Regions from separate parts of the Thermanaeromonas sp. C210 genome, predicted to be linked through region 2. Evidence: riboswitches for the same ligand, from Rfam matches in the RefSeq annotation. Region 2 holds a riboswitch; each other region holds the start of a gene.

Region 1 (4,281 bases), on a different contig from region 2:
CCCGCGCCCCTGCTCGCCGGCCCTCGCTGCCTCAATGGCCGCATTGAGGGCCAGGAGGTTGGTCTGCTCGGCTATGCCGGAGATGACGCCTACAATCTGGCCTATCTCGGAAGAGCGCCGCCCCAACTCCTCCACGGTACGGGACAGGCCTTCCATCCGCCGGGCAATGGCTTCCATCTGGCGGTTGGCCTCTTCTACCGTGCGGGCCCCCTCCCCGGTCTTCTCCACCACCAGCCCGGAAAAGGTGGCCATTTCCTCAGCCTGGTTGTGGACGCTTTCCACCCTGCTAGCCTGGCCCTCGATGGCCGTGGCCGTCTCGCTCACCTGCTGTGCCTGGTGCTCGGCACCCCGCGCCATTTCCTGGGCGGTAACCGCCACCTGCCGGGCCGCTTCCCCCAGCTCCTGGGACATCTGGGCCAGGTCCTGGCTGGAGCGGGCCACTTCGGTGGACATAGCCCTGGCCTGGCCGATGAGCTCTCGCAGTTTGGCCACCATGGCGTTAAAGGCCCGTGCCAGCTGCCCCAGCTCGTCGTCGGATTTAACGGCTAAGGCGGCCACGGTAAGATCCCCGTCCGCTACCCGGTCGGCGTAGGCTGCAATTTGAGCTATAGGACGGCCGATAAGGCGGGTGAAAAGGAACGCCACCGCCATACCCATGAGGAAGGCCAGTATGAGGCCCGTCAGGAGGGTGGACCTAGTATAGATAATGGCGGTATGTAACTGATTCTGGGCCTCATCCCGCCGGACGGCCATTTCCTGCTTTAAATGGCTCCCGACGTTGTTGACATTGTCCACCGCAGCCCCCATCTGAAAACTCAAGATAGGGAGAGCCTGCATCCGATCTTCGCGGCTGGTTTTGAGGATGGTTCCTTCAAAACTATCTCTAAAACTCTTGGCGGCCATGGCCATGGCGCCCAAAAACCCTCGGGCCTGGTCGTCCAGTTCCATCTGGTCCAGCTGGCCCTTGGCCTCGTCAAACCGCTCCATGGAGTCCTGGAAACTCAAAACATGGGTCTGGGAACCGTTGATAATGTAGTCGGTAGTCCGCCGGTAACTATCCCATATGGCATTGGACATTTCGGTAAATAACTCATGTTGCTCCTGAAGCTTGACGACTTCCTCGGCCACCTGGGAAATGCGCTGGAGATTGAAGTTAACAATGATAACGACGGCCACGAAGACGGCAATGACCAGAAGGAAGCCGCCCATTAATTTGGTACGCAGCTTTAGCCGGGCCAGGAAAAAACTTCTTTTTGCCTCCTTGCCCTTCACCTCCCCCTTGTCCTGCCCCGCTCGGCGACGACGCAACGACAACCTTGCCACTTCCCTTTTACCTCCTTAAACCTTATGAACTACTTCATTTAATTTAATTTATAATAAAAAGGGGCTACGAAACACTGCGGGTAGCCCCGGTCCACCCACGGCAGCTGGCTGTCATAGCCGCCACAAAGACGGCCTTAGACCCTGTAGCTTTGCGCCCCGGCCTTTCGGCCGGTTTGCCTTTTTCGGGGAAATTCTGTCAATTTCGCCTTAATTATACTTGAATCGGGCCTCAATAGGCAAGATGTTTCTGGGGATCCCGGTAAAACTCGAGTATCCGCTGTAACGCCTCCACCCCTACTCTTTCGAAGCGATAATACTCCTGGACGTACCGCAGGGCATCACCCAGGGCTTGCCGGCCCATGCTTTCCTCCCAGCGCAGCCAGTAAAGAACCCCCTGGCGGTAGACAATGCGGCGGTAATCTTCTTCCGATGCATAGGCGGTCAAAGGTAAGTCCGCGAGCTCAAGTTCCCTCCCCGCCACGGAAGCGATCTCCTCCTTGCACATCCGGTAGTAGTCGGGGTCCGCGAAGCTGTAGTAGAGCAAGGTGCTGTATTCCGCCAGCCCTTCGTCGATCCAGGCCGCCCGGATACTGTCGTTCCCCACCAGGTTATACCACCACTGATGGGCCACCTCATGGACGACCACCGGCGGGCTGTACCCCTTTAAGGTGCTCAGGAAGATCAGACCGGGATACTCCATTCCCGAAAGCCCCTCCAGGGGAACCTCTACCAGGTGAAGATAGGAATAGGGATAGGTGCCCCAGTACTCTTGAAAATACTTTAAAGCCTGAACCGCCGTATCCAGTATCTCGGGGGACGGCCGACTGCGGGTGGCCACCACCAGCTCCACCGGCCCCACCCGGCGGCCAGCGAATTGCCACCCGGCGCCTGCGGCAAAGGCGAACTCCCGGATGGGATGTTCACTGCTGAAGGACCAGCCGGTCCAGCCACCACCTTCTGTGCGGCCCGTAACCCGGCCGCTGGCCACCACTACCAGGTGGGAAGGCACCCGGAGATCCACCTGGTAGTAGGCTGCGTCGGCAAAATAAGGTTCGCCAAAGCTCGCCCCTTCTGCCATCCCCTGCCAGGCTCCCTCCTGCCGCGGCGCTAAAAGGGGATACCAGCCGGAAACCATGGTAACCCCGTCAAAGACTCCCAGCCGGGCCGCTCTATCCGGTATATGGGTGGAGAAATCTATTTCTACTACCAAGGTTTGCCTAGAAAAGAGGGGCCGGTTCAAGGGCACCTCCAGCCTGGTGCCTTGAACCATAAAGGCGGCTTCTATTTGATTTATTTTAACGCGGTGAACGGTCAGGGAATTTGCCGCCTCGGCCATGCCATTGGCCGGGAGATTGAATTGGAGCTCGGTTAAGGGGTAAAAATAGGGGTTTTGGTAGGCCAGCAAGAGCTTGCCCTGCAGGAGCTCTCCGGCGAGGTCTAGCCTGGCCTGGATGTTATATACGGGGTGAAAGCGATAACGGAACCGGCCCGACCAGCCCCCGTCCGGAACGGGGAGCTTCACTTCCCGGGGATCAACACCTGAAAACGCCAGACCCCAGGCATCCAGGGCGGCATCTAAGGGGAGATACTGCCCGGCAGGAGACGCAGCGTACCCCCGTCCGGCGGGGGAAAGATAGCGGGCCGGGATAAGGATTTCTCCGCCCATTTTCACGGGGGGCGGGTCCAGCACCACCCGGTCGTAGCCGACCAGGTTCGGACCCACTTCCCGGGGGGAGGAATGGAGGACGCTTTGGAGTCCGCAGGACCAAAAGGCCAGAAAGAGCCCCGGCAACACCAGAAGAAGGAGCTTTTTCCTTTCCATGCAACTTCTCCCTTTGAGGCGAACTCCGGGTTAATTCGACAAAACTGGAGCCCTTTCCTGCTTTTTTCCTGTTCCGGGCGAGGAGGTTCCTTCCCAGTTTACGGGGGTACACCATAAATGGGGCCGGAAGGCCCTTATAGGCGGGTTCATGTTGGCTACGTGAAGGGCCGTGCCCGACGGCGGGGATAAACCGGGGCGGTCGGCCTAGGTGAGAGCTGATAAGGCGCGCTGGTGGGAACAGGAGGGGCCCCACAGGAAGGGCCCCCACTACTCCCCCACCGGTTGCTTACCAGGTCGACGGTTTTTCGGCCAGGGTCACCGTTACGTTTACCCGGCCGCCCCGGCGAAAGATCACCAGCTGGATGGTCTGCCCTATCTGTTTCTGCTGAATCAGTTTGACCAGCTCGGTGGCCGAATTGACGGCCTGACCGTCCACCTGGAGGATGACGTCGCCCGTACGGAGTCCGGCCTTGGCCGCCGGACCGCCGGAGACCACTTCCCTTATTAGAACTCCCTGGACGTTACTGATTCCCAGGTAAGCGGCTATGTCGGGCGTCATATCCTGTAAAAGGACTCCCAACCACGGCCGGCTGATCTTACCCTTGGTCATGAGGTCGTTCAAGACCGGCTGGACGGTGGTGCTCGGGATGGCAAAGCCCACGCCCTGGGCATCGATCTTGACGGCCGTATTGATGCCGATGACCTCACCCCGGAGGTTAAGTAGAGGCCCACCGCTGTTGCCGGGATTAATGGAGGCATCGGTTTGGAGAAGATTTTCATAGTGGCGGTCCTGGGTGTCTACAGGACGGCCCTTGGCGCTAAGCACGCCCACGGTGACGGTATGGTCCAGGCCGTAAGGGTTCCCGATGGCTATAACCCACTCCCCTACCCGGGCTTGGTCTGCATCTCCCAGTTTGAGATAGGGCAGGGGCTTGCCCACGTCCACCTTAAGTACGGCCAGGTCCAAATCCCGATCCGCACCCACTACCCTGGCCTTGAACCGCTGGTCAAAGCCGACAATGGTAACCTCTACTTCCTCGGCGCCCTCCACTACGTGCTCGTTGGTCAAAATATATCCGTCAGAAGAGATGAGAAAGCCCGAACCCAGACCCTGCTGCTGGCGCCCGTCGGGTATG
Region 2 (4,281 bases):
ATGGTAGTATCTACCACTTAATTTAGGCTGCCTTTACTAAACTGCGTAGGTTTTCTCCTTTCTTTTCTCGTATCCTCCCTAGCGCCATGGCCAGCATCACCGCTAACGCTAGAGCGCATGTTAAACTCATCTTCTTTAATCCTCGAATAAAGTGTTGCTCAAAACCAAAACTCTGGTCTAATCGGCTGTTTACTCGCTCCACCGCTGTACGCTTCTTGTAAAGTTCCTCCCAGCGGTAGCTGGAACGTGCTAGCGGCGTGAACACCCTCCGGTCTTCCTTAAGGGGTATCCGAATACTGCTCTTAACCGGACATTTATCTATTCCCTTGCATCTTAACCCATAATGCCTGGCCGGACAGCGGTATTTTAATGTTTCCCGGTCCTTCTCAAATCCTCCATAGGCCATCTCCCTCTTTATCCCCGTCTCCGGACAGTAACAGTATACTTTCCCCTTATAGTCGTATACTACGCTCTCCTGCCCCGCTATTAGTTTAGTTTCTTCCCCGTCTTTCCATTGGTTCCTTATGTCTATGACCGGCTTTATTTGATACTCTTCCCATAGCTCGATGATTAGTTCTGTGGAGTCGTAGGCCTTGTCTGCTGTAAGATATTTAATCCTTTCAAAGGTCCCCGGTGCCTTCTCTTTTACCCTCTCCAGAAGCTTGGGCGCCTCTTTTACTTCGCTCGCCGACGCCTTGGTAACTTTAAACCCTAGAGGCAGTTCGTATAGGGCATCTACTATTAGGTGCAGCCGAAATCCAAACCATTTCACTACTTTTTCCCACTGGCTGCCGTCTTCCCTCTTACCCCGGTAAACCTTACACCCCCAGTCTGCATCTTGTTCCCGCCGACCGTCAGGTCTAAGCTCCCCCACTTTTTCCTTCTTCCTCCCACGACTTAAGCTCGCCAAGGCTTTGCCGTCTATGGCCGCTACTTCTCCAAAACCCGGTAGTTCCTCCCTTAGCTCCTCTACCAGCCGGTAAAATATTTCTTCGACCTTCTCTTCTTTCTTAAGCAGTTTCCCCAAAAACCGGCTGTATACCCATGACGGCGGTACGGCTTTTTCTCCCTTCGTTAGGTCAAATCCGCATAGCTCTCGTAATTGGGCATTACGCCAAAGTTCCCGCCTTAAACTTTCTATCGAAGGATGTTGGTATACTATCCCTGCCAGTACAGAGTTCCATACGGCCCTTATGGGATAGTCATCCCGCCCATTCGCCCGTTCCTTCTCCAGTTCCACCATCAATTCTTCGTCCGGCATGTATTCAAGTACTAGCCTAAGTCGTTCGAGCTCCCCTAAATTTTCGATTTCCCTCCACCCAAAAAGCCTCTGTTGTGGTATAATAGCCATGGATGACCCTCCTTTGTTTGGTTGGTTTGGTCTTACTTAACAGATTCGCTCTGAAGGAGGGTCATCCTCTTTTTTGGGGTCAATTTTTTAATTCCTTAAACCCAATCCCCCTCAACCCCAACCAAATTCATGCCTTTCCCGGGGTAAAATTTTTTCCCCAATCCCTTCATACCTTCACCTTTCTTATTTCCGCGTCAGCGCAAATGGCTCAGTCCTGGCGGGGGGGGCAAAACGTGGGTATAATAATTGCCTTTACTCTGTATGATTTTTCCACCCTAGAGGAGGATTCTGGCAGCAGATGTCGAATTATGGCACAAAGGGGGCAGGAGCCGTATGGCGGCCCCGAGGGGAAGGCGTACGCCGCTCGTCAAGGTGAATAGGGGAAACAGGATCCCGCTAAGGGCAAAGCCGTCGAAAGGCGGGGGCGCAAAGCTGCGGGCCTAAGGCCTTATGGGCTAGGGCAGCCGGGCTGCCGGGAGACGACAGGGTTAGTTGCAATATATCGTATGGTACAGCTCTAGGGCCGCCCCAGGAGGGGGGCCTTTTGTTTGGCCGGGTGGGGTGATGTTTTGTTTTAGTACAGATACTCTTGAGCACATGAAAGGAGGGGAGGCCTGCCCCGAAGGCCGGAATCCGGTGTGAAGGGTTGCAGGGCTAAAGGATGAGCAATCTCAGTGTCAGGGGAAGTTTATTACTCAAGATGACTCTAGTGTTCGGGTTAATCGTCGCCATTGGGTGTCTGGTATTGTCGTGGGTAAGTGAGACCCGGGCAGCCGCCGCCCTGGAGGCGGAGGCAAGGGAGGCCATGCTGAAGGTGGCGCGCCAGGTTGCCGAAACCCAGGATAGCCGCATCCAGGCTCGGTTGTATGTAGTGGAAAGTCTGGCCAATAAGAATGTAATCCGCGGCAGGTCGGGCGATCGGGAAGCTACCCTTGCAGAGAAGGTTCAGTTGCTGAATGAGGAATTAGAGAAGGCGGGTTCCCTTGGCTTTAAGCGTTTGGCCGTCTTGGACAGGGATGGTAACGCAGTTTACCAGAACGGCAGCACAGCTAACCTCGCCGACAGGGAGTACTTCCGCCGGGCCATGGAGGGTAACACCAATGTTTCCACCAGCATGGTGAGCAAGGTTGATCAGACGGTGATTTTCGGCTATGCCGCTCCCATCCGCCATTATGCTACAGGCGAAATAGTGGGCGCTGTGGCCGGTATAGTAGATGGGGCCAAATTTAGCGAACTGGTGGGAAGCGTCACCTACGGCCGTACGGGGTACGCCTTTGCCGTAGACAGCACGGGGAAGATCATAGCCCACAAGGATACCCAGAAGGCCCTGGACCAGGAGAATATCCTAGAAGAAGCCCAGTCTGATGCCTCCCTGGCCTCTCTGGCGGATGTGGTAGCCAAGATGGTGCAAGGCGAAGAAGGAGTGTCCACTTATACCCTACAGGGTCAGGAGATGATCATCGCCTACGCACCCCTCAAGACCGCCGGCTGGTCCATAGCAGTCACTGCGCCCAGGGATGAGGTGCTGGAGCGGGCGGCCAGCCTGCGACAGTCGGTACTACTCGTATCCCTTTTGGTTACCGTCCTTGCTGTGGTACTGACCTATGTGATGGCCAGAAGCATTTCCACTCCTATCGCGGATTTGGCGCAAGTGGTCACGAAGTTTGCGGAATACGACTTTAGATTTGGTGAAAAAGACAAGGCAAGTCGACACTTGAAGAGAAAAGATGAGGTCGGGCAGATTGCCAATGCCCTCGCCGGCATGCAGAGTAATTTGGTCAATTTGATTAGGGACCTCAAAACGGAGGCCCAGACCCTGTCCGGCAATTCTGCCTCCTTAAGCGCTGCCTCAGAAGAGATGGCGTCATCCTCGGACGAAGTTGCCAAGGCCATTCAGCAGGTGGCCGCCGGAGCCGGGGAACAGGCCGGGCATCTCCAGGAGATATTGGGCCTTATGGAGAACATAACTACCAACCTGGAAAGGGTTAGGACGGCGCTCGGGCGGGTTAAGGCCAACAGCGAGGACACCTCGGCGCGGGCCGGCGCCGGCAAAAAGGAGCTGGATAACCTCGTAGGTTCCATCGAGGGAGTGCGGGAAGCCTTCAAGGTGGTCGTCGAAAAGCTGGAGGTTCTCCGGGACTCCGTCGGCCAGGTGGAGGAGATTTTAGAAGTAATCAACGGAATAGCCGAACAGACCAATCTACTGGCCTTGAACGCGGCCATTGAGGCGGCCAGGGCAGGAGAAGCTGGCCGGGGCTTTGCCGTGGTGGCCGAGGAAGTGCGCAAGCTGGCCGAGCAATCCCGGGCCTCTTCGGACAAGATAAGGGAGCTCCTGGGCAGCATAACTTTACGCACCGGCGAAGTGGTCTCCACCTCCGAAAAGGTAACCTCCGAGGTGGCCAGCCAGCTGAATAACGTAGAGAACACCATCAAGGCCTTTGACGATATACTGGCGGCGGTAACGGCCATAGGGCCTTTGGTAGAAGCAACCTATAGGGAAGTGGAGGCTACAGTACAGGCCAAGGATGTGGCGCTGGAGCGGGTCCAGAGCATAAGCGCCGTGGCTGAAGAAACATCGGCGTCTGCTGAAGAGATATCTGCGTCGGCAGAAGAGCTTTCGGCCTCTACCCAGGAAATAGCCTCCAATGCCCAGCAGGTCTTAGAGGTGGCCAGGCGGCTGGAAGGGCAGGTGGAGCGTTTCCAGGTCTAAAGGGCTCGGAATTCCCGCGGAGCGGGGAGGTCAAACCAGGGGGGCGCCTGCGCGGAGTTAGTTCAATTTGCCGCGCGTCAGGGGGGAATAGGTATTTCGTGCTTCCAAGGGACGAGTAAATTGGTCCGGCCGGCTGCGGCGATCCTCACGTTCGGCGTCCTTTATCTGATAGCGCGGGCCAACTACCTCCTCTACCACGCCCTGGTGGAAATATTTAGCG
Region 3 (4,281 bases), 290 kb from region 2:
CGTGGTCAGGCTGGTTCCCGAGGCCCTGGCCCGGCGACACCTGGCCATTCCCATCCGCCGGGACGGGAATAGGCTCCTGGTGGCCATGGCCGATCCCTTAAACCTTACCGCCTGGGACGACCTCCGCGTGGCAACGGGGCTGGAGATCATGCCGGCCATCGCTGCGGAAAGGGAAATCGAGACCATGCTCTCCCGCTTCTGGCAGGGCGGGGCAGGAGGGACGTCGGTTCCGGCCGAAGGAGAAGGGATTGCCCAGGCAGCGGCCGCGCTCGATGCTCCCGGGGCCTTCGACCTGGACGGGGCAAGGGGTGCGGCAACGGATAACGCCCCGGCAGTACGCCTGGTCAACCGCATAATTCTGCAGGCGGTCCACTCCAGGGCCAGCGACATCCATATCGAACCCCAGGAGAAAGACATAAGGGTGAGGTTAAGGGTGGACGGGTTGCTCCGGGACGTGTCCCGTCTGCCGCGGGGCATCTTGAACACCCTGGTGTCCCGGATAAAAATCATGGGGGGAATGGACATAGCCGAAAGGCGGCTCCCCCAGGACGGCCGTTTTCAGGTAACGGTGGAAGGGCGAAACATAGACCTGCGGGTCTCCACCATGCCCACCGTTTACGGGGAGAAGGTGGTACTGCGGATCTTGGACAAGGGCACCATGCTTCTGCCCCTTGACGGCTTGGGGTTCCTGCCTTCCACCCGGCAGATCTATGAAACCCTGATCCGGAGCGCCTACGGTATGATCCTTATTACGGGACCCACGGGGAGCGGTAAAACAACAACCCTTTACGCCACCCTCAACGCCCTGAGTTCCCCGGAAAAGAACATAATCACCATCGAGGATCCGGTGGAATATCTGCTGCCGGGTATAAATCAGGTGAGGGTCAACCCCAAGGCCGGCCTGGATTTTGCCTCCGGCCTCCGGGCCATCCTGCGCCAGGATCCCGATATTATAATGGTCGGGGAGATCCGGGACCGGGAAACGGCGGACATATCTGTGCGGGCGGCCACCACCGGCCACCTGGTTCTGAGCACCCTGCACACCAACGACGCCGCCGGGGCCGTGACTCGCCTGCTGGACATGGGAGTAGAGCCCTTTCTCGTGAATTCTTCCCTCATAGGAGTCGTGGCCCAGCGCCTGGTACGCCTGATATGTCGTAATTGTCGTGAAACCTACCATCCCGCCCCCGAGGATCCGGCCCGCGCCTTTGCCCGGGACAAAAAGGGACTGGTGTTCTACAGGGGCCGCGGGTGCCCCCAATGCAATTACACGGGCTACCAGGGGAGAACGGCCCTCCACGAAGTCCTGGTCATGACGGAGGACCTCCGGGCCCTGGTGGCCGCAAAGGCTCCCTCCCACGAGATAAAAAAGGCGGCCGTAGCCGCGGGGATGGTGACCCTGCGGGAGGACGGCCTGGAGAAGGCCGGCCAGGGGCTTACAACCGTGGAGGAAGTAATGCGGGTGACTTTGGGAGGTTTATGATACGGCCATGCAAATACATATAAACGATGTTCTGGCTTCCGCAGCAGAGGTTGGCGCATCCGACGTACACCTCACGGTGGGGCTGCCGCCGGTGTTCAGGCGGCACGGGAAATTGGAAGTCCAGGAGGCCTGGCCGCCCCTGACGTCCGCGGTAATGGAGGCCGTGGTCCGGCAGATCCTGGGTTCCCGCTGGGAGGAATTCGTCCAACGGAAGGAACTCGACCTGGCTTACTCGGTTCCGGGACTGGGACGGTTCCGGGTGAATATTTTTTATCAGAGGGGCAGCGTAGGGGCGGCCATCCGTTTGGTGGCTGCGGCCATACGCTCCCTGGACGAACTGGGCCTTCCCCCGGTTGTGGGAGAACTCGTAGACCAACCCCACGGTTTAATCTTGGTCACCGGCCCTACGGGTAGCGGTAAAAGCACTACCCTGGCGGCCATGATCGACCGCATCAACGAGCGCCGGGCCTGCCATATAATCACCCTGGAGGATCCCATTGAGTACCTTCATCACCACAAGAAGAGCATTGTCAACCAGCGGGAAATAGGCTTCGACTCCCCCTCCTTCGCCAGCGCCCTGCGGGCAGCCTTAAGGCAGGATCCCGACGTGATCCTGGTCGGGGAGATGCGGGACCTGGAAACCATAGCCACGGCCATCACCGCCGCCGAAACCGGGCATTTGGTCCTGGCTACCTTGCACACGGGAAGGGCGGTGCAAAGTATAGACCGTATTATCGATGTGTTTCCTCCCCATCAACAGCCCCAGGTGCGCATCCAGCTGGCGGATGTCCTGGTGGGTGTGGTGACCCAGCAGCTCCTGCCGCGGGCCGACGGCCGGGGCAGGGTGGCGGCCGTGGAGATACTCATCGCCACCCCGGCCGTGCGCAACCTCATCCGGGAGGGCAAGACGCACCAGATTGTTTCCCATATGCAGACGGGGGGACGCTTCGGCATGCAGACCATGGAAATGGCCGTGAAGCAACTAGAGGCCCGGGGAATAATCGCCGGGGAAAATAGTTAGCGCGGCAGGATTCTGGAGATATTTGGCGAAATATAAACCCCTAAACCCGTTACCAGGGCAAACCCGGCGAAAGCCGGGGGCGCAAAGCTACGGGCCTAAGGGCAGGGAGGCCTAAGGTCGCCGGGCTGCCGGGAAGGTGCAGTTATTCCTGGAAGGCCGGCGCTTTTTGTTATGAGGGTAAGGTACAGGGCCAGGGATGCTGCTGGGAAACTCGTCCAAGGTTTCATAGAAGCGGACAACGAGCAGGCGGCCGGCCGCCTCCTGCGTAGCCGGGGACTTTTTATAACCGAACTGCGGCCGGTAGAGGATCAGCCGGATTACCTGCGCTCATTGCTTTGGAAGCGCGTAGGTCGCCGGGATCTCGCCCTCTTTTGCCGGCAGCTGGGAACCATGCTGGCGGCGGGCCTGCCCATTGTGAACGCCTTGAGGACCTTGAGCAGGCAGGAAGGCAATCCGCGGTTTAAAGCCAGCATAGACAGGGTGGTGGAAGATCTGGAGCAGGGGAACCCCCTCCACGCCGCCCTCGGCAAATCGCCGCAGGTATTCCCGCCGGTAATGGTATATTCGGTGGAGGCGGGCGAAGTGAGCGGCGCCCTGGATGAGATCCTGATGAGGCTGGCCGAACACTTTGAACGGGAGCACGAGGTCCAGGAAAAGATTAAGTCGGCCATGACCTATCCCCTGATAGTCCTGGTGGTATCCCTTCTGTCGATAGGTTTTATAATAACCTTTGTTTTGCCCATGTTCAGCAACATAATCGCCAATATGGGGGTCCCTTTACCGTGGCCCACCCGGGCGGTACTGGGCCTGGGCCGGTTTTTCAGGGAGTGGTGGCCCTGGATGGCCGCGGCCCTGGCCGCCGCGGGTTACGGGGCCTGGAGGTGGTCCCAACAGGAGAGGGTGAGGTATGCCCTGGATAAAATCGTACTACGATTTCCGGTCTTCGGGCATCTTAAGCACCAGGCTCTCCTTTCCCAGTTCAGTCGAACCCTGGGCACCATGCTGTCCAGCGGGGTGCCTATTCTACAGGCCCTGGAGGTGGTGGAAAGAACGGTAGGCAATCGCATACTGGCCGAGGCCATAGCCCTGGCCCAGGAGCAGGTACGGGATGGGAGGAGCATAGCCTCGCCCCTGGCGGAGAGCGGCGTCTTCCCGCCCATGGTAGTGGAGATGGTTACCGTGGGCGAGGAAACGGGTACTTTGGACGCCCTCCTGGCGAGGCTGGGAGCCTTCTACGACCGCGAAGTGGGCGAGATGGCCGCCCGGCTGTCCTCCCTCATCGAACCCCTTCTGATACTGGTCCTGGGCGGCGTGGTGGGAGTCATCGTAGTATCCGTGCTGCTCCCCGTATTCCAGGTGGTGGGGAGCGTGAGGTGAGGGGCGAGAGAAAGTATTGGTGCTGGTGACACGGGAGACGGTGGGAGAACAAAGTTGAATATGCTTCGAACGATCAGAGGGGGTGGCTATTATGAAATTGTTAAGAAGGATATTGCGGAGTGAGCGGGGGTTTACCTTAATAGAACTTGTGGTAGTAGTAGTTATAATTGGTATTTTAGCTGCAGTAGCGTTGCCCCGGTTCCTTGAACAAACGGAAAGGGCTAGAGAGAGTAGGGCTAAGGCAGACCTTGAGTCTATGAAGACGGTTCTTATAATCTGGGCTTCTGATGAGGGTAAAGGAAAGTTTCCCAGTGGAGGACAAGAACTAAAGGAGGCGTTAAGCAGTGAAGGCATTGACTGGGAGAGCATAGGTGATCCGTGGGACAACGAATATTACTAT
Region 4 (4,281 bases), on a different contig from region 2:
TAGGCCACGGGCGTGCCCAGGATTACGGCCAGGGAGGCGGACACCAGGGATGTTTTAAGGGAGAGGCCGAGGGCGAACTGTATCTCCTTGTCCTGCAAGCTCTCCAGTAGAATATCAGGCCTAACATACGGTATCTGGGCCAAAAACAAGAGTAAGAAGTAGGCCAGGACGATTCCCAAAAGGCCTGTAGTGGCCAGGTTGAAAGCATCCTTTTTCTTCATCACGGTTCCCTTGCCCCTTTACCAGGGGTTTTGGAGGCGGTACTCCCCGCCCACGGGGGCCTGGGGAGCCAGCCGGCGGGCTTCCTCCTCGGTGGTCAGGTAGCCCCATTTTTTAAAGACAGCCTTGCCTTCTTCAGAAGTAAGATAATCGATGAACTGCTGGGCCAAATCCCTCTGGGTGGAATAGCTGGAAACGGCCACCGGGATGTAGCCGATCCTGGACACCTTCTCCGGGGGCAGGTAGATGGTTTCGATTTTATCCGGATTCCAGGAAGCAAATACTTCCCAGCCCAGCACGGCGTCCACCTGTCCCAGGGCCACCAGGTTGGCCACCTTTTCGCAGCTTTCCACATAAGTAACGATGTTTTCCTTCACTTCGGAATCCAAGCCGGCCTTTTCCAAAATCTCCGCTCCGTAAAGGCCCACACAGACCGTGTCCGGCCGGGCCATACCTACCTTTACGCCGGGTTTGGCCAGATCTTCTAGGCCCTGAATGCCTTGGGGATTGCCTTTAGGAACGTTGATAGCGGGGACCAGGTAGACCACGATCCTCTCGGTTTCCGGCAGCACTACCCCTTCCTTTTTGGCCAGCTCCATGAAATCCGAGGAACCCGGCAGGTAAATATCCCCCTGCTTGCTCAATTTCATCTGGCTCAGGACCGCGCCCGACCCGCCGAAGGTGAGAGTCACCCTGGTGCCCGTCCTGGCTTCGAACCTGGCCGCGATCTCTTCCAGGGGAGGCTTGCTGGCCGACCCGGCAAACACCCTGATCTCCCGGGCGGTAGCCACCCCTTCCCCTCCCCTTTCCGGGCGGCCGGCGCAGCCGCCCAGCAGGGCGCTCGCCATTGCCATGGCCATTACCACCGCCGCCAGCATCCATAAGAAGTGCCGCCTGCCGCTCAAGGTTATCCTCCCCCTCAATCTTCCTAAAAGATAACCCCGGCTCGCAAAGGATGCCGGGGTCTGTTCCGCGTGGTCCAAACCTTTCTCCTTTCCGAGCAAGGGGAGGCATGCCCGTTTCCCGGCATACCCCGTGGGCTATATTTTAGCCCAGGCCGGCTGGCCATAGATCTGACCCTTGCTTAAGGGCTCGTCCTTAGGCTCAACCGGCTCGGAGAAAGATATCAAATTTTGTCGGCTACTTCCACGTTCTTATCATACCCTATCGTATCCAGCCCGTCAAGGATGCCCGGTGGTGCGCCCCTAAACTCGTATTTGCAGGTCGCATACCCGGGTACCCGCGTTTTTGCCGGCTCTTGACACGGGACACGGGCTTCATGTCCGGGTGCCTATTTTCGAACCGAACATCTGTCGGCTTCCGGTGGCGGAAACGGCGACTAACAGGCCGTTTAACAAATATAGCGGGATATCTCTGAACGAGAAATTACCTGTAGCCAGGTTCGTTATTATAATAAGTGTTAAGGCGACGGTTAGAATTAGGCCGCGCATCGACCATCCCTTTAACCTTCCAATATTCTTGAGAAACTCCACCACCAATAAAGTAGCCATAGCGGCTCCGGATAAGGTAGCGAGATCGGCGTAGGTAAATAAGCCCTCCATGGCTTTCCCCCCTTCCATGTAAACTGAGCCGGCCTCGGGCTCTCGAGTGAAATTCCTAAGGCTCGGTACCTTCTACTCCCTAAAGAGGGAAGAACTGCCCCTTTTAATAACCCAGTCGTCCGGAGGCCCTTCCTTCCAAACCCGAAACCGGGACGCCAGCCTGTCCCCAATTGATCGACGCACCAGTATGCTTATTATTCCAGATCAGTAACCAATTGCCATATCCTGACTTCTAGTATATAATGGATGCGTAACTACAGAAGAAGGATATATTTGCTCCCCACAACCTAATAGTTCGAGTGCCAAAGGCAAACTTACCGAAAGGTGAGGACGCAAAGCCATAGGGTCTAAAGTACCAACTGGTACTATGACAGCCTGGCTGCCACTTGAAGCCCATTAAACCTGCCCTCATCTTTGGGGCAGACTTTTTTGTCTTCTGGGGAGGGCAAAACTTCATGTCGAGAAAGGTTAAACTACGGGAGTTAATTATGAAGGCCCAAGCTGGTGACCAAGAAGCCCTCGCCGAGCTGATTCAGCGCTTTAGCCCGGTAATTAAGAAATACAGCCGCCGCCTAGGTTATGATTATGAGGAAGCACGCTCTGACTTGGTAGCCTGGATAGTAGACGCCGTTCGCCGATACAAGCCCAAAACCCCGTGGGGAAGGAGCGAACTAGAGCAATACTTTTCAGAAAAGAATAATCGCGGAAAATCATCTTGACAGTTGGGTATGGGGGGTATTAACAGCCTCTTCTCCTTCTCTTTAATTATTGTAACGAGATATGTAGGTTAAAAGGAGGCGCAGAACTATGTCCCCCTAAGCCTGAATCCGGCCAAACTCGACTTTGAAGATGCTCAAGTGGCAGCCTGGCTCTTAACCGGTCTATGCCACGAGGCCACCAGGCTGGCAAGAAAGCAGAAATACTTAAGAAAGCACGAGCTGCTAATCCTTAATAAACCTGTGAATCAAGAATCCGAAGAAGAGGAAAGGGAAATGGTTGACGCCCTTGCTTCTCCTGCCGACACCCTGGCCGAAGTAGAGGACACTCTGTTCCTCGAAGAAGCCCTTTCGGTGCTTACACCCCAACAGCAGAGAGTTATTATCGCTACCGTCTTAAACGGAGCCACGGAATATGAAGTGGCCAAAAAACTAGGGATTTCCCAACCGGCAGTGCACCGGATTAAAGTACGCGCCTTGAACAGGCTTAGGAAGCATTTGGTCCCCGACGGACCCGACCAGCCAGTAGGCACTTGAGACACGCAGCTCTTCGAGAGCCAAAGGTTACAGGGTCGTAGCCCCCCAGATAAATGCAGGCACACCATAATGGCTCTGTATATTTCTCCATATCCTATGCAACTATTCTCATATTTTTGTCTCCTGGCTAATTCTTCACGCATTTTTATACATTTTGTTCTCCTGTAGCCCTCCAATCATGCGGCGCGCTACGGCGTTGGCCAAAGGCATTCCGGATAGGCTAAGCTAGCCGGAAGTTGTCGCTCAAGGCGCCATACGGCCACGGCCGTTGTAAACCAGCTCTCTGCTCGGCCTAATTCAACATCAGGCGCGCTCCGGCCGCCAATAGAACCAGGCCCAGGGCCTTCCACCAGGTAAAGGGGATTTTGTTGAGGCCGAAGAGCCCCAGGTGGTCGATGATCAGGGCCATGGTTACCTGTCCCACAATGATGGCGGTGGTGGCCAGGGCCGCTCCGGCCCGGGATATGCTGGCCATTACGCCGTAGGTGATGAGCACCCCGATAAGACCCCCGAGGAGCAAATACCAGGGGGTCTGGGTAATTTTACCTAAACTGCCGGGGCTAAGGGGCCAAAGAAGTAAAAGGGCAGTCGCTATGGTAGCCGTAAGGTGGACCACGAGGGTGGCCTGGAGGAGGCCGGTAATTTTGGCCAGGGCTGCATTTAGGGAACCTTGAACGGCCATGGCCACCCCGGCCACGAGGGCAATGATCAGGGCGAGGAACATGTTATTGCTCCTTTGCCACAAAGAATCGGCTTTGAGGCTATATAACCCTTTCTTAGTATACCCCGCCCGGCGTCAACCTTGCGCCATGGGCCACCAGGGCAGGCGGCCTTTTACGGGAAGGGCAAGTTGCGGACCATATACATGGAAAAGGGCTATCTGCGGGAAAAATATGAGTCAGGACCTTGGGGCCAAAGCCCCCAGCAGGCAGGAGTAAGTTACGAGTGGCATAATCCCATGGGAAGGAGAAGCAAGGTGCAGGTCTTACCCCTTTTCACCGCTCTTCTCTTAGCCCTTACCCTTTCTTACCCCGGGGCTGTACAGGCCCATTCCCCGTGCGGCTGTGAAGGCGAAAACCGCACCCTCATGTTGACCGACCCGCCCCTTAAGGGGCAGGATGTAGCCGAACTCCAGTATGTACTGTCCCGGATGGGCTTTTACTTTGGACCGCCCACCGGCGTCTACGACCGTATCACCCAGCGGGCGGTGATCAATCTCCAGCGGGCCCACGGCCTCCTCCCTTCCG

Evidence for each region. Region 2 has a riboswitch for cyclic di-GMP ahead of TAMC210_RS09605 (methyl-accepting chemotaxis protein). Riboswitches for the same ligand answer to the same signal wherever they lie in the genome.
Region 1: it holds a riboswitch for cyclic di-GMP, as region 2 does, so the genes downstream of both, TAMC210_RS12615 (methyl-accepting chemotaxis protein) here and TAMC210_RS09605 (methyl-accepting chemotaxis protein) in region 2, are expected to answer to the same signal.
Region 3: it holds a riboswitch for cyclic di-GMP, as region 2 does, so the genes downstream of both, TAMC210_RS08155 (type II secretion system F family protein) here and TAMC210_RS09605 (methyl-accepting chemotaxis protein) in region 2, are expected to answer to the same signal.
Region 4: it holds a riboswitch for cyclic di-GMP, as region 2 does, so the genes downstream of both, TAMC210_RS06445 (helix-turn-helix domain-containing protein) here and TAMC210_RS09605 (methyl-accepting chemotaxis protein) in region 2, are expected to answer to the same signal.

The regions. Positions count from the first base shown of each region.
Region 1 covers NZ_BLWF01000004.1:458,989-463,269, forward strand. The annotation lists gene TAMC210_RS12615 (methyl-accepting chemotaxis protein) at 1-1,323, opposite strand, end outside; cyclic di-GMP riboswitch class I at 1,420-1,511, opposite strand; gene TAMC210_RS12620 (M1 family metallopeptidase) at 1,553-3,145, opposite strand; gene TAMC210_RS12625 (S1C family serine protease) at 3,432-4,281, opposite strand, start outside.
Region 2 covers NZ_BLWF01000003.1:439,829-444,109, forward strand. The annotation lists gene TAMC210_RS09600 (transposase) at 23-1,351, opposite strand; cyclic di-GMP riboswitch class I at 1,743-1,828, shown strand; gene TAMC210_RS09605 (methyl-accepting chemotaxis protein) at 2,013-4,061, shown strand; gene TAMC210_RS09610 (sensor domain-containing diguanylate cyclase) at 4,182-4,281, shown strand, end outside.
Region 3 covers NZ_BLWF01000003.1:146,323-150,603, forward strand. The annotation lists gene TAMC210_RS08145 (GspE/PulE family protein) at 1-1,483, shown strand, start outside; gene TAMC210_RS08150 (type IV pilus twitching motility protein PilT) at 1,491-2,504, shown strand; cyclic di-GMP riboswitch class I at 2,551-2,637, shown strand; gene TAMC210_RS08155 (type II secretion system F family protein) at 2,676-3,881, shown strand; gene TAMC210_RS08160 (prepilin-type N-terminal cleavage/methylation domain-containing protein) at 3,973-4,281, shown strand, end outside.
Region 4 covers NZ_BLWF01000002.1:474,578-478,858, forward strand. The annotation lists gene TAMC210_RS06430 (ABC transporter permease) at 1-221, opposite strand, end outside; gene modA (molybdate ABC transporter substrate-binding protein) at 240-1,124, opposite strand; molybdenum cofactor riboswitch at 1,193-1,350, opposite strand; gene TAMC210_RS06440 (hypothetical protein) at 1,497-1,781, opposite strand; cyclic di-GMP riboswitch class I at 2,079-2,168, shown strand; gene TAMC210_RS06445 (helix-turn-helix domain-containing protein) at 2,237-2,500, shown strand; gene TAMC210_RS06450 (sigma-70 family RNA polymerase sigma factor) at 2,639-3,034, shown strand; gene TAMC210_RS06455 (DMT family transporter) at 3,327-3,758, opposite strand; gene TAMC210_RS06460 (L,D-transpeptidase family protein) at 3,885-4,281, shown strand, end outside.